Regions from separate parts of the Pantoea jilinensis genome, predicted to be linked through region 1. Evidence: predicted binding sites of a transcription regulator. Region 1 holds the regulator's gene; the other holds the start of a gene.
The links. Region 1 encodes sigma-54, which starts transcription at its own class of promoters, with help from an activator protein. Its sites were predicted from a motif close to GTTGGCACANNTTTCGCTNT; they were not measured.

Region 1 (7,660 bases):
TATTTGAGCGTTATAACGAAGATTCTGATTAAGGTTTAAACTGCATCTGATTAAGAAAAAAATAATAGTTAAATGTAGCGAATGATTCAATCCGGCGCTTATTACTCTTTATTAACTGTTTATCTGGAAAGCGCCTAAGCAAAGGTAAGCAATGGAACCGATTCCTTTTTTACGGAAGTCCTTGAACTATTTCGAACTGTTGCAGCATTTTGATGCAAAATGATTGAATAAAGTCTGGAAACTGTCGTCCCGTTTTCAGCGATAATCGTAAAAAGCCTGTGTTAGTGGCAGTGATTACATGAGTGATTGATTAACGTCTGGAACAAGTGTGGGAAGATTGCATGAACAAGCATAAAGGAAGCGTCGGACAGCGTATCAGACGGATTGTCGGTCGAATCGTATTGGTATGGCTGGGCGCATGGCTGGCAGGTATTTTACTCTTTTCATTCCTGCCGGTGCCGTTTTCAGCCGTGATGGCTGAACGACAGATTGGTGCCTGGTTACACGGTGATTTTAGTTATGTCGCCCATTCAGACTGGGTCGGCCATGACGAGATGTCGCCCTGGATGGGACTGGCGGTTATCGCCTCAGAAGATCAAAAGTTTCCTGAGCATTGGGGCTTCGATGTTGCGGCAATTGAATCTGTACTGGATAACAGTGACAGCCGGATGCGCGGGGCGTCCACGCTGTCACAACAGACGGCGAAAAATCTGTTTCTCTGGGATGGCCGCAGCTGGATCCGCAAAGGTCTGGAGGCGGGTTTGACAGTCGGGATTGAGACGGTCTGGACTAAGCGACGCATTCTGACCGTCTATCTCAATATCGCGGAGTTCGGGCCGGGTATCTTTGGCGTTGAAGCGGCTTCACAGCACTATTTCCATAAACCTGCCAGCCGGCTTACGGCAGCAGATGCTGCTTTGCTGGCGGCGGTTTTGCCCAATCCGATACGTTATCGTGCTGCTGCCCCCTCAGGTTATGTCAGAGAGCGGCAACAGTGGATACTGCGTCAGATGCGCCAGCTTGGCGGAGAAGGTTTTTTACAGCGTAACAAACTCGACTAGGCCTTAATCTTCGTCGAAACCCGCTTCAAATAGCTCAATGACCGCAGCCAGCGCCGGAACTTCCTCCGGGCCGCTGGCTTCAATTTCGATGTGTCCGCCTTTGGCTGAGTCGAGCATCAGCAGCGCAATTACGCTGCTGGCTTCAGCTTCCGTGCCCGCTTCATTGCGCAGCAACACTTCGGCATCAAAGCTCTGCACCAGCTCAAATAACTTCATTGCCGGACGGGCGTGCATGCCCAGCTTATTTTTAATTTCTACAGTTTGTCTGACGGTCATGATTTGCGCTTTTCCAGCGTACGATGGCGTGACTGTACATTCTTACCACGCGAACGGAAGTAATCCGCAAGCTGTTCAGCGATATAGACTGAGCGGTGTTTGCCACCAGTGCAGCCAATCGCTACGGTAAGATAGCTACGGTTGTTGGTTTCCAGCATCGGCAACCAGAGTTCAAGGTAGCTGCGCGTCTGGTAGATAAAGTTATGCACTTCTGTATGGCGATCAAGAAAGGCCGCCACCGGGCGATCGAGGCCAGTCATCGGCCGCAGCTTGGGATCCCAATGGGGATTGGGCAGAAAGCGCACGTCAAACACATAGTCAGCGTCAATAGGGATGCCATGTTTGAAGCCAAAGGATTCAAACACCATGGTCAGCTCACGTTCACGTTTACCCAGCAGGCGGGTACGCAGCATCTCGGCCAGCTCGTGCACTGACATCTCTGAGGTGTCGATGATGAGATCGGCCCGCGAACGCAATGGCTCCAGCAGATCGCTCTCTTCGTCAATCGCGCTCTCCAGGGACAGATTCTTGCTGGAAAGGGGATGCAGACGGCGCGTATCGCTGTAGCGACGAATCAGCGTATTACGATCGGCGTCCAGGAACAGCAGCTGAGGTGAAAATGAGTCAGGCAGGTTATTCAGCGCGGTTTCAAAAATTTCCGGAGATTCTGGCATGTTACGCACATCAATGCTGACTGCTGCCGAAATATTACGCTCCGCCAGCGAGTTAGCTAACTCGGGCAGTAGCACGACCGGCAGGTTATCAACACAGTAGAACCCCATATCTTCCAGCGCACGGAGCGCCACTGACTTCCCCGAGCCTGAACGACCGCTAACGATCATCAGCACCATGACCTTTTCTCCCGTTTTAAAACCGGCACCTGGCCGGTAAAGACGTGTTACTGCTCTGTCTGGATTTCCGTAATAATGGCGTAGAGCTCTTCATCACTTTGGGCAGCGCGCAGACGACGGCAGACCGTTTTATCTGCCAGACGTTTCGCCACCAGTGACAGGGTGTGCAGGTGTGTTTTGCACTGGTCGGCCGGGACCAGTAAAGCAAACAACAGATCGACCGGCTGGTTGTCGACGGCATCAAATGCAATCGGCTGTTCGAGGCTGATAAAAACCCCAACCGCGCGCAGCGTATCCTCTTCCAGCTTGCCGTGAGGGATTGCGATCCCATTGCCAATACCGGTACTGCCCATGCGTTCGCGGGTCAGGATCGCTTCGAAAAGCGTCTGGTGCGGCAGGTTGAGCTGCTTAGCGGCCAGTTCGCTGATGATTTCCAGCGCACGTTTTTTGCTCTGGCAGTGTACGCCGCTGCGGGTGCAGTCTGGCGAAAGCACTGTGCTCAATTCCAGTGTAAGATCGTTGTTCATTATCATTTCACTTGCGTGTTCACCAGGCCATTCGCCGCCAGCGCGTCATTACCTCTGAGACAAGCTGCGCTTACTCAGATGACAAAACGGGGCGGATTATCCGCCCCATCCTGTCGGCTCTGCGCGCCAGGCGCGCGTTGCTAGCGTGAAGATTAGTGTTTTTTCAGTTTATCTTTGTGTTTGGTCAGCTGACGGGCCAGCTTGTCGATCAGCCCATCAATTGCCGCATACATATCTTCCGCTTCCGATGTAGCGTGCAGCTCGCCACCATTCACGTGAAGTGTTGCATCAGCCACCTGAGTGACTTTCTCAACTTTCAGGACAATATAGACCTGATTGATATGTTCAAAATAGTGTTCCAGTTTGGCAAATTTCCCGTTGACGAACTCACGCAGAGGCGGTGTGATTTCAACATGTTGCCCGGTCAGGTTCAGCTGCATAGGTCTTCCTTCTCATTTCTTTCAAACCAGTTGTTTACGCTGGTTCGATGGCGGGATGGATAAAGACTCACGATATTTGGCGACGGTACGCCGTGCCACCATAATCCCCTGATCAGATAACATTGAGGTCAGTTTACTGTCGCTCAAGGGTTTGGCTGGATTTTCCGCCGAAATTAATTTTTTCACCAGCGCACGAATCGCGGTTGAGGAGGCTTCGCCTCCACCTTCCGTATTCACATGACTGGAGAAAAAGTACTTTAGTTCAAAAATGCCACGGGGACTGTGCAGATACTTCTGCGTAGTCACGCGAGAAATGGTCGATTCATGCATCTCAACAGCCTGGGCGATATCTGCCAGCACCATCGGACGCATAAATTCTTCACCCTGCTCGAAAAACGCCTGCTGTTGCTCAACAATGCAGCGCGTTACTTTCAGCAGCGTATCATTGCGGCTTTCCAGACTCTTAATCAGCCAGCGGGCTTCCTGCAGATTACTGCGGATAAACTGACTGTCGCTGTCGTTGCGCGCTGAACTGCCCATTGCCGCATAGTGCTGATTGATCTTGAGGCGTGGCAAGCTGTCGGCATTGAGTTCAACCGTCCAGCGACTGCCAACTTTACGCACCAGGACATCGGGAATGACATATTCTGGCTCGCTGGTATTGATCGACTGACCCGGACGCGGGTCCAGCGACTGAATCAGCACCATCGCTTCTTTCAGTACATCCTCTTTGAGGCGCGTCACTCGCATCAGGCTACGGAAATCGTGATTGGCCAGCAGGTCGAGATGCTCGCTGACGATCAGGCGTGCTTCTGCCAGCATCGGTGTGTCGGGCGCATATTGCGACAGCTGCACCAGCAGACAGTCACGCAGGTCGCGCGCACCAACACCCATCGGGTCAAAACGCTGGATGCGTTTCAGCACCGCCTCAACTTCATCCACTTCGAGATCATCGTTGCCGATACTGTCCAGGATCTCCTCAAGCGAAACGGTGAGATATCCGGTGTCATCGATAGCATCGACGATAGAGGTGGCAATAGCGCGATCGGTATCACTGAAAGGCGTCAATCCAACCTGCCACATCAGGTAGTCCTGCAGTGACTGTGTCGTTTCACCCTGATAAACCGGTAACTCATCATCCTGATAATCGGTGCCAGTGCCGGAAGGCGTGCCCGCCGTGTAGATCTCATCCCAGGTGGCATCCAGCGGCAGTTCATCGGGCATCTCTTTCTGCTCAAGCGCTTCGCGTGTATCCAGCGCCTCAGACTCCGGCGATTCCCTGGAGTCGATCTCTTCATGCAGATCAGTCTGCTCAAGCAGCGGATTGCTTTCGAGTGCAAGCTGTAACTCCTGCTGGAGTTCAAGCGTAGAGAGTTGCAGCAGACGAATCGCCTGTTGCAACTGTGGAGTCATTGCCAGCTGTTGGCTGAACCTGAGTTGTAGACCTTGCTTCATAGACAGGATGGTAGTTCCCAGGTAAACATCGGTATTAACGACACCTTATCAGAGTCTGAACTCTTCACCCAAATAAACCCGCTTAACCTGCTCATCCGCAAGAATTTCATTGGGTGTGCCATGCGCAATCAGGTGTCCCTGGCTGACAATATAAGCCCGCTCACAGACCGCTAAGGTTTCACGCACGTTATGGTCGGTAATCAGCACGCCGAGGCCGCTGTCACGCAGATGCTCAATGATTTTCTTGATGTCGATAACGGAGATCGGGTCAACACCGGCAAAAGGCTCATCCAGCAGGATAAATTTAGGATTAGCGGCCAGTGCGCGTGCGATCTCAACACGACGTCGCTCACCACCCGACAGCGCCTGACCCATGCTGTCGCGCAGGTGCTCGATGTGAAACTCTTCCATCAGCTCACGGGCGCGATCCTGACGTTGTTCTTCTGTCAGATCGTCACGAATCTGCAGTACCGCCATCAGGTTATCGTAGACGCTGAGGCGACGGAAAATGGAGGCCTCCTGCGGCAGATAGCCGATGCCACGACGCGCACGGGCATGCAACGGCAGGATACTGATATCTTCATCATCAATAATGATACGGCCAGCGTCACGCGGGACAATACCGACCACCATGTAAAAGGTGGTGGTCTTACCGGCGCCGTTCGGACCCAGCAGGCCGACAATCTCGCCGGACTTTACCTGCAGACTGACATCTTCTACCACGCGACGGCCTTTATATGCCTTCGCCAGGTTTTCTGCGATTAATGTGGCCATAGCTATCAGTTACTCTTCTTTCCGCTGTTGGACGAACCTTTATCCTGAAGTTGCGACGGCACCAGGACGGTAGTGACGCGCTTGTTCTGGCCCTGGCTGTAAGCCTGCATTTTCTGCTCTTTTACCAGATAGGTAATACGATCGCCTTTGATGTTGCTGTCCTGCTGCTCAATGAACGCATTGCCGGTCAGTTCAACGAAGTCGTTAGCCAGTTCGTAGTGCAGCTTTGAGGCATGGCCCTGAACCGGCTTGCCGCTGTCCTGCATCTGATAGAACGTAGCGGGGTTGCCGTAGGCATCAACGATGGTTTTCTCGCTGTCGCCACCGGGACGGGTCACCACGACTTTATCCGCCGTGATTTTGATTGAACCCTGCGTCACGATGACATTGCCGGTAAAGGTCGCGACATTGCCCTGCAAATCAAGTGCCTGATTCTGCGAGTCAATGTTGACGGGCTTATCCGAGTCACCGGTCAGGGCAAGCGCCGGAACGCTGGTTGCCAGCAACATGCTGGCCATTAAAAGCTTCAGGCTATTTTTGTTCATTTTGAATTTCATATGAGGTTTTGACCTTCTCGATTAACTCGGCGTTCTTTGTCCGTAAATTGCCGCGCATTTTCATGCCGGTGGAGTTAAAACTGCGTCCATACAATGTTACCTGATCATCAGAGGTAACATCCTGAGTGACAAGGTTGATCTGTGCGTTATCAGTTTTAATGCGCTCAAGCTGAGAATCCTGCGTCAGCGTATTCAGCTCAACATGGCCATACAGATAAAGCATACGATCTTTGGTGAGCTTTGCTTTATCGGCGCGTAACGTCCAGGTAGGGATTTTATTCTCATCATAAGTGGTCATCACCGGATTTTCGAACCAGCTCAGCTCGTCATCCGAGAAATAGGTCACTTTGTCTGAGACCAGTTTATATGACAGCGCGCCCTGCGGGTTATAAACCACAGTGTGTGAATCAGCACTGGTGTAGGTCGGCGACTGACTGTCGGGCCCGACGGGCGTGCCATTGTCATCCTGGTTAGTAAGATTCCAGCCGATCAAAACCAGTGCAATCAAGGTCAGAATCAGCGTTATCCAACGCCTGCTTTTACTCATACTGATTGCCCTTTGGCATCCTCAAATTTGTTCTGCGCCATTAATATCAGGTCACATACTTCGCGTACCGCGCCGCGTCCACCGGCGATCCGCGTGACGTAGTGGGCGCGTGGCAACAGGATCGGGTGTGCATCCGCCACTGCCACACTTAATCCCACCTTCGCCATAACCGGCCAGTCGATCAGATCGTCACCAATATAGGCGACCTGGTCGTCGGAAAGAGACAGTTTATCCAGAAGTTCACGATAGGCCAAAAGCTTATCCGATTGTCCCTGATAAAGATGACGGATGCCGAGCGTTTTGCAGCGATCTTCCATCAGACGGGCATTACGGCCGGTAATAATAGCCACTTCTACATCAGAGGTCAGCAAACACCGCACACCATAACCGTCCCGCACGTTGAATGCCTTCAGCTCTTCGCCATTATTTCCCATGTAGATCACCCCGTCGGACATCACGCCGTCGACGTCGCAGATCAGCAGACGAATGTTGCTGGCGCGTGCCATAACATCAGCGCTGACCGGGCCATAGCAGGTTTCAATCGGGGGAGTTGCCTGTTGCATTTTCTCTTCCTGTTCAGACTACGCCAGCGCGCAGCATGTCATGCATATGTACCACACCGAGCAGACGGTCGTCATCGGCCACCAGAATCGAGGTAATGTTTTTGGTCTGCATCAGGTTCAGGGCTTCAACCGCCAGCATATTTGGCCGGACGCGGATGCCACCCGGCGTCATCACTTCGCCAATGGTGGCGCGCTGAAAATCGATGCCCATATCAAAAATGCGGCGCAGGTCGCCATCGGTAAAGATGCCTTCAATTTTCATCAGACCGTCGACGATCACCGTCAGTCCCAGGTTTTTGCGCGTAATTTCCAGCAGCGCATCGCGCAGTGAAGCATCCCGCGTGACGTGCGGCAGCTCATCGCCGCTGTGCATGATATCAGCCACATGCAGCAGCAACTTGCGGCCCAGCGCACCGCCAGGATGGGAGAGGGCAAAGTCTTCCGCCGTGAATCCACGCGCTTCCAGCAGCGAAACCGCAAGCGCGTCACCCATCACCAGCGTGGCCGTCGTGCTGGAGGTGGGCGCCAGACCCAGCGGACACGCTTCCTGCGGAACATGAACACAAAGATGCACATCGGCAACCCGTCCCATCGCGCTGTCAGGCCGTC
Region 2 (7,660 bases), 420 kb from region 1:
AGACAGTTCCGGCGCTTGCCCCGTTCTGAACGGGAGCAGCGCCGGATGCCGTCAGCTCATCAGACTGACCTGCGCCGCCACGATGCACCAGCCGTGGGGCATTCGCACCCAGGTCTGCTGCTGACGGCCAATCTTATCGCTGCCAGGGCGGGTAAATTCGGTGCTGCAGACCGCATAATCCTCGCCAAAAGTCGTAATCACGGTGTTCCGTAGCGTCCTGTTCAGACCGGCTGAAGGACGCGCGGCACGGAAGGCCCGAATTTCATCAATGCCATACAGATTCTCACCCGCCCCAAGACGCACGGTTCGCGGGTCATGCCAGAACAGCGCATCCAGTTCTTCCACGTCATTGCTTACCAGCGCCTGCTCGTAGCGATAAAACTGCGCCGTTACCTCGGTGAGCACCTGCGGTAAATTAATCTCTCTGTTCATCAGGCTCCTGCCATATTCATTTGCGGCATCGTAATGCCCTGTTGTTCCAGTGCCCAGGCGGCGCGTAGTACTGCCTCTTCATTAAACGGACGGGCGATAAGCTGTAATCCAATCGGCAGGCCACTTCGGGTCGCCAGCGGCACGGTACAGACCGGCAATCCCAGGAAGGAGATCGGCTGCGTCAGCATTCCCATGCTCGCCTTGGCGGGCAGCGACTCACCCTGAATCGTCAGAGTTTGCTGACCGATAGTAATCGCGCTGCAGGGCGTCGCTGGGGCGATCAGCACATCGAACCGATCAAACAGCGGTAACACCTGCTGCTGAAAATGGCGACGGAAACGCTGTGCCTGCACATACCAGGCACCAGGCATCATGGCACCGGCCAGCAGACGCTCACGTGAGTTCGGTTCAAACTGCTCCGGCATCTGGCGCAGGGCAGGCAAATAGTGATTGCCGCCCTCGGCAGCGGTCATGATAAACGCCGCCGAGCGGGCCAGCTCCGCCTCCGGCATCAGCACCTCTTCCTGAGCCTCAAGCGCGGCTGCAACTGCCGCGACGGCCGCGCGGGCATCCTCATCGCACCAGCGGGCAAAAAAACCACCCAGTACGCCACAGCGCAATCCTTCGCTGCCCTGTGACAGCCCTGGCAGCGTCTCGGCCAGTGGACGGTCAGCCTGAAACGCGTCAGCGTGGTCTGCGCCCTGCAACAGGTCATACACCAGTGCCAGGTCCTCAACCCGGCGCGCCAGTGGGCCGATGTGATCAAGGCTGGCGACAAACGGATGGCTGCCGCTGCGTGACAGACGACCAAAAGTTGGCTTAAGACCAAAAATACCGCACAGCGACGCGGGCACCCGAATCGAGCCGTTGGTGTCGGTGCCCAGTGAAAAGTGGACCAACCCGGCGGCCACGGCGGCGGCTGAACCGCCTGAAGAGCCGCCCGCCACGCGGCTCAGATCGCGCGGATTGTGCGTCGCACCATAGTGGCTGTTTTCGGTGGTAAAACCATAGGCATAAGCATCCATGTTCAGCATGCCCGACAGCAGCGCGCCTGCGTGACGCAGTTTCTCCACGGCAAACGCATCTGCCTGTGCCACGGGGCGATCGCGGAACAGGCTGGCACCGGCCAGTGTGCTGTGACCCGCCACATCAAACAGGTTTTTCACCGCATACGGGATGCCCGCCAGCGGTGGCAGGGTTTCGCCGCGCTGCCGCTGCGCATCAATCGCGCTGGCCTCTTTTAACATGCGCGGCCCGGTCACTTCCGTCCAGGCATTCAGCGCCGGATTATGCTGCTCAACGGCCTGCAGCGTGCTCTTCGCTACCTCCACCGCGCTGATCTCACCCTGCTGGATCGCCCGCTGCAGGCTCTGAATCGAAACATCACCTAATCTCATGCCTGGTATACTCCTGCCACTTCCAGCCGATCGTCCAGCGGAAACGCCATCAGCGGTGCCGCCATCTCCGCGATACGCGACAGCTGGATCAGCAGTTCAGCGCGGCGGGCGTCATCCAGTTCCAGTTGCAGTATCTGCTCCATATGGCCGATGTAGCTGGCCCAGTCGTGTTGATTCATGATTCGCTCCTGTTAAAAACCGGCAGCGCTGCCGTTACTGCGCGGATCGCTTGCGCCCTCAAACATGCCGTTGCTGTGACGCACGATGGCGCCCGCATGGCCAACGGATTCACTGAAGTCCGGCAGCAGCTCCACCTCATGTCCCCACAGACGCAGCATCAATACCGTTTCGTCGTCAAAACGGCCTTCCAGTTTCAGTGAGTCGGACGATTGACCCCAGGTCCGGCCCAGCAGCCAGCGCGGCGCACTGACCGCCTGCTGTAACGGCAGGCCCTGAATGACATGGCGGGTAAAAATCGCCGCCTGGGTCTGCGGCTGTCCATCTCCGCCCATGGCGCCATACACCATTGTCCGGCCATCTTTCAGGCATGCAGCGGCGGGATTCAGGGTATGAAACGGCTGCTTGCCGGGCGCAAGGGCGAGTAAGTGGTCAGGATCCAGGCTAAACGCCGCGCCACGGTTCTGCCAGGTAATACCGGTGCCGGGCAGCACCACACCACTGCCAAACTCGTGATAGATGCTTTGAATAAAGGAGACCGCCAGACCGCTGCTGTCCATCACGCCCATCCAGACGGTATCGCCCGGGCCGCGTCCGCTCCCCCAGGCTGCCGCCTCACCATCGGTGATCTGGCTGGCGAGTGTGGCAAGGTGATCGCTATCCAGCAGCGCCTGCAGATCTTCGGTAACGTGACGCGGATCGGTGATGTGTTTGTCCCGCAGCGCAAAGGCTTTCTTGGTGGCTTCAACGATGCGGTGCACCGTCTGCGCGTCATCAGCCTCCGCCATCGCCAGCCGGTCGGTGATGCCGAGGATGGCCAGCGACACCATGCCCTGCGTCGGCGGGGCGATATTCCAGATGTCGCCTTCACTGTGTGCGAGGTGCAGTGGCGTTGTGCGGCGGGCGCGATGCTGCTGCAGATCGTTCAGCGTCACCGGCATGCCCAGTGTCGCCATCTCGTCGGCCAGATGATGAGCCAGCGGGCCGCGATAAAAACTGTCGAGTCCCTCTTCGGTGAGCTGACTCAGGGTGTTCGCCAGTGCGGGCTGGGTAAAACGGCTGCCGGGCTGCGGCACCTCGCCGTCAGGCATAAACGTGGCGCTGAAGCCGGGCTGATGCTGCAACTCACTGCGAAACGTCGCGGTGGCGGCGCTCTGTGAAGCGGTCACCGGAATGCCGTCGGCGGCGTAGCGAATGGCATCACGCAGCAGACGAGCCAGCGGCAGCGGCGGGGTGCCCATCTCCTTAGAGAGCATCAGTGCCTCCTGCCAGCCACTGACTGTACCGGCTACGGTCAGCGCCGCTTTCGGTCCGCGATGTGGAATTTTCGGGTGATCGGCGTAAAAATCGCGGTGAGCCAGTGAACCTGCTGCGCCGCTGGCGTCGATAGCGACAGGATCACCACCGGGCGGCAGAATCAGCCAGAAACCGTCGCCGCCCAGTCCATTCATGTGTGGATAGACCACCGCGATAGTTGCGGCGGCGGCCACCATCGCTTCAATGGCATTACCGCCATCACGCAGTACCGCGAGTGCGCTTTCACTCGCCAGATGGTGCGGCGTCACCGCCATCCCCTGCGGGGCCATATTGCTTTGAATCATCGTTTTCTCATTCTTCGGGTGACAGAACCCATAACAAAGCAAGAGCTGTTCCAGTTTTCACCCTGCGATGACAATGCGCCGGTTAACCTGGCGTAAATTGTGCTAGGTTTTGCTAAACAAAAGTGCTGAAACAAAAGTTACAGGACGCCTTATGCAACAGCTTGATGAACGACTCAGAAGTCACTATCCCCAGCTCTCGCCACAGGAACAGCGCATTGCTGACTTCGTGTTTGACCATTTCGATGACCTGATCAGCTACAACAGCGCCGAGCTGGCGCGGCTCAGTGGTGTGTCGAAAGCCACGGTCAGCAGGCTGTTTAAGCGTCTGGGCTACGAGAAATACAAAGATATGCGTGATGAGTTACGCATCCTGCGTCAGAGCGGCATGCCGCTGACAGATAATCGTGATGCCGTGCAGGGCAATACCTTGCTGGCACGCCACTATAAGCAGGAGATGGCGAATCTGACGCAGTGGGTTAACAGCCTGGATGCACAGCACTTTAACGAGGTTATTCAGCAGCTGTCGCAGGCAAAACGCATCTTTATCATCGGTATGCGCAATGCCTACCCGGTGGCGCTGCACCTGCGCCAGCAACTGGTGCAGGCGCGTTCACAGGTGCATATTCTGCCGCAGCCGGGCCAGACGCTGGCAGAGGAGCTGGTGGATATCACACCGGACGACATGGTCATCGTGATGGCCTTTCGTCGTCGTCCACGCATCATTCGCCCGCTGATGCAGCAGTTGCAGGCAGCCGGTATCCCGCTGCTGGCGCTGTGTGAGCCGCAGGCGCAGACGGTGATTGCGCTGGCGCGCTGGCAACTCTGTACGCCGCTGGACAGCGTCTCCGCCTTCGACAGTTACAGTGCCGCCATGAGTCTGGTTAACCTGATTGCTAATTCCCTGCTGCATGAAATGCTGGCTCAGGGACGTCAGCGGATTCATCAGATCGCTGACCTGTATCAGCAGTTTGACGAACTGGAGCACCGTTAACAGGCACCGTTTTGGTGCTTTGCCCCATTTCAGAACACATCTTTCCCGGCGTAATCGTTCCGATTACGTCCAGTTTCAACGGAACTCTCTGCCGTCTAACCCTTTTTTAATTGCCACCCGCATTGGCACATTAGTTGCAGAATGCATCCCAAAGAATCTTTTGTTTCATGTTAATCTCACCGGGGTGCATAATGAAAAAAGTTTTAATGGCGGTAGCAGCTGCAGCATTACTGATGGCTCAGGCGGGAAGTGCGCTGGCCGATCAACTGCAGGACATCCAGAAGCGCGGTGTCATCCGCGTCGCTGTGCCGCAGGATTTCCCACCCTTTGGCTCGGTCGGCACTGACCTGCAGCCGCAGGGGTATGACATCGACACGGCGAAATATCTGGCAAAGCAGATGAAACTTAAGTTGCAGCTGGTGCCGGTCAGCAGTGCCAACCGCGTGCCTTATCTGCAAACTGACAAGGTCGATCTGGTTATCTCCAGCATGGGTAAAAATGCCGAGCGTGAGAAAGTGATCGACTTTACCCGCGCCTATGCGCCGTTCTTCCTGGGCGTATTTGGTCCGAAAGGCGATGAGATCAAAGCGGCGTCGGCGCTGAGCGGCAAGTCGATTGGCGTCACGCGCGGTGCGGTAGAAGACATGGTGCTCAGCGACGTTGCGCCGAAAGATGCGCAGATAAAACGCTATGAAGATAACAACACCACGTTGTCTGCCTATCTCTCCGGTCAGGTGCAATATGTCGCCACCGGTAACCTGGTGGTCGCCGCGATTGCACGCCAGAATCCGGCTAAAGCGCCTGTCGCGCAGTTTATGCTGAAAGATTCCCCCTGCTTTATCGGCCTGAAGAAAGATGAGCCTGCGCTGAAAGCGAAAGTCAATGCGCTGATTGAGCAGGGCATCAAAGATGGCACCCTGAATAAACTGTCAGAAGAGTGGCTCAAAGCGCCGCTGCCCGCCAACCTCGGCGCCTGAGGACGGATTCATGACCGGGCAACTTAACTTTCCCGCCCTGTGGCCCTACTGGCCGGAGCTGCTCTCCGGTCTGTGGGTCACCCTCCAGCTGACGGTGCTGGCGACGACCGGTGGTGTGGCGCTGGGCATTGCGGGCGCGGCGCTGCGCAGTGGCAAACCCAGCTGGATGAGCCGCCTGTGGGGCATCTATGTCGAGCTGATCCGCAATACGCCGTTTGTGGTGCAGCTGTTCTTTATTGTTTTCGGTCTGCCTGCGCTGGGGCTGAAACTCACCGCTGGCGAGGCGGCGCTGCTGGCGATGCTGATCAACCTTGGCGCTTACAGTACCGAGATCATCCGTGCCGGAATTCAGGTCACGCCCAAAGGGCAGTGGGAAGCAGGCCGGGTGCTGGGATTAACCCGCAGCCAGACATTTTTGCGGGTGGTGTTGCCACCTGCGCTGCAGCGCATTTACCCGGCGCTGGTCAGTCAGTGCATCATCGTGATGCTGGGGTCGTCGGTGGTGTCCCAGGTTTCTTATGAGGAGCTGACCTTCGCCGCTAACCTGATTCAGTCGCGCACCTTCTTAAGTTTTGAGGTCTATCTGGTGACCACGCTGATCTACCTGGCGTTGTCGATTGCGATGCGCCATCTGCTGCTGGCAATTGGCCGTAAATGGTTTGGAGTGCAGCCATCATGATGACGACCTTTACTGACTGGGACATCCTGCGCAACCTGCTGCTGGCGGCGCGCTGGACCCTGTTACTGTCGCTGGTGGCCTTTGCCGGCGGAACGCTGGTAACGCTGCCACTGCTGTTTCTGCGTCTGCTGCAACGCAAGTGGCTGACGCGCGTGATACGCGGTTACACCGCGCTGTTTCAGGGCACGCCGCTGCTGATGCAGCTGTTCCTGGCATTTTTCGGCGTCGGGCTATTCGGCATTGATGTCGCGCCCTGGACCGCAGCTTCGCTGGCATTGACCTTCTACACCAGCGCCTTTCTGGTGGACATCTGGTACGGCAGCATTCGCGCCCTGCCGAAAGGGCAGTGGGAAGCGTCGCGCTGCCTCGGCCTCACCTTTGGTCAGACGCTATGGCGGGTGGTGGCACCCCAGGCGATCCGCATCGGTATCGCGCCGACCGTGGGCTTTGCCGTGCAGGTGATCAAGGGGACCGCGCTGGCCTCAATTATCGGCTTCATTGAGCTGACTAAGGCGGGCACCATTCTGAACAATGTGACCTATCAGCCGTTTAAAGTCTTTGGGCTGGTGGCGCTGGGCTACTTCCTGATGTGTTATCCGCTGTCTCGCTACAGCCAGTATCTGGAGAAAAAATTCAATGCCGCTCATCACCATTAATCAGGTGCAAAAATATTACGGCGACAACCATGTGTTGAAAGGCGTGGATCTGGATATCGACATGGGCGAGGTGATCTCGATCATTGGTCGTAGTGGATCCGGCAAAAGCACGTTGCTGCGCTGTATGAACGGGCTGGAAGGCTATCAGGAGGGCAGCATCAAGCTCGGCGGGATGACGATTACTGACCGTGATTCGCAGGCGCGTGAAATCAGCCGCTCGGTCGGAATGGTATTTCAGAGCTTCAATCTGTTCCCGCACATGACGGCGCTGGAGAACGTGATGCTGGCGCCGCGCCGGGTGCTGAAGAAAAGCGAGGCCGAGTGCCGTGCGCTGGCGGCGCAGATGCTGGAGAAAGTCGGGCTGGGTGAACGTCTTAACTACTATCCTGCCAGCCTCTCTGGCGGTCAGCAGCAGCGCGTGGCGATCGCCCGTGCGCTGGCGATGACGCCGAAAGTTTTACTCTGTGATGAGATTACCTCCGCGCTCGATCCTGAACTGGTGGGCGAAGTGCTTAAAGTTCTGGAGCAGCTGGCGGCAGAGGGAATGACGCTGATCCTCGTCACCCATGAAATGAGCTTTGCCCGCGACGTGGGCGATCGTGTGGTCTTTATGCATCAGGGGCGCGTCTGGGAGCAGGGCGACAGTAAAACGCTGTTCGCCCAGCCGCAGACGCCGGAGCTGAAGCAGTTTATCTCTTCGGTTCGTCTCTAAATGTTTAGTTTGACAGGCGTTTATTGTTGCAGACAGTC

Region 2: a site for sigma-54 is predicted at 3,643-3,662, ahead of KTJ90_RS15295 (gamma-glutamyltransferase family protein). Genes of this name have one in related genera too.

What each region holds. Positions count from the first base shown of each region.
Region 1 is NZ_CP077746.1:3,643,083-3,650,742, reverse strand. It holds gene mtgA (monofunctional biosynthetic peptidoglycan transglycosylase) at 342-1,061, shown strand; gene npr (PTS phosphocarrier protein NPr) at 1,065-1,337, opposite strand; gene rapZ (RNase adapter RapZ) at 1,334-2,188, opposite strand; gene ptsN (PTS IIA-like nitrogen regulatory protein PtsN) at 2,236-2,715, opposite strand; gene hpf (ribosome hibernation promoting factor) at 2,868-3,155, opposite strand; gene rpoN (RNA polymerase factor sigma-54) at 3,177-4,610, opposite strand; gene lptB (LPS export ABC transporter ATP-binding protein) at 4,659-5,384, opposite strand; gene lptA (lipopolysaccharide transport periplasmic protein LptA) at 5,390-5,941, opposite strand; gene lptC (LPS export ABC transporter periplasmic protein LptC) at 5,916-6,488, opposite strand; gene kdsC (3-deoxy-manno-octulosonate-8-phosphatase KdsC) at 6,485-7,051, opposite strand; gene kdsD (arabinose-5-phosphate isomerase KdsD) at 7,065-7,660, opposite strand, start outside.
Region 2 is NZ_CP077746.1:3,223,212-3,230,871, reverse strand. It holds gene puuE (allantoinase PuuE) at 1-1, shown strand, start outside; gene hpxZ (oxalurate catabolism protein HpxZ) at 52-432, opposite strand; gene KTJ90_RS15305 (AtzE family amidohydrolase) at 432-1,829, opposite strand; gene hpxX (oxalurate catabolism protein HpxX) at 1,826-2,008, opposite strand; gene KTJ90_RS15295 (gamma-glutamyltransferase family protein) at 2,021-3,607, opposite strand; gene hpxU (MurR/RpiR family transcriptional regulator) at 3,759-4,598, shown strand; gene KTJ90_RS15285 (transporter substrate-binding domain-containing protein) at 4,790-5,575, shown strand; gene KTJ90_RS15280 (amino acid ABC transporter permease) at 5,586-6,254, shown strand; gene KTJ90_RS15275 (amino acid ABC transporter permease) at 6,254-6,910, shown strand; gene KTJ90_RS15270 (amino acid ABC transporter ATP-binding protein) at 6,891-7,622, shown strand.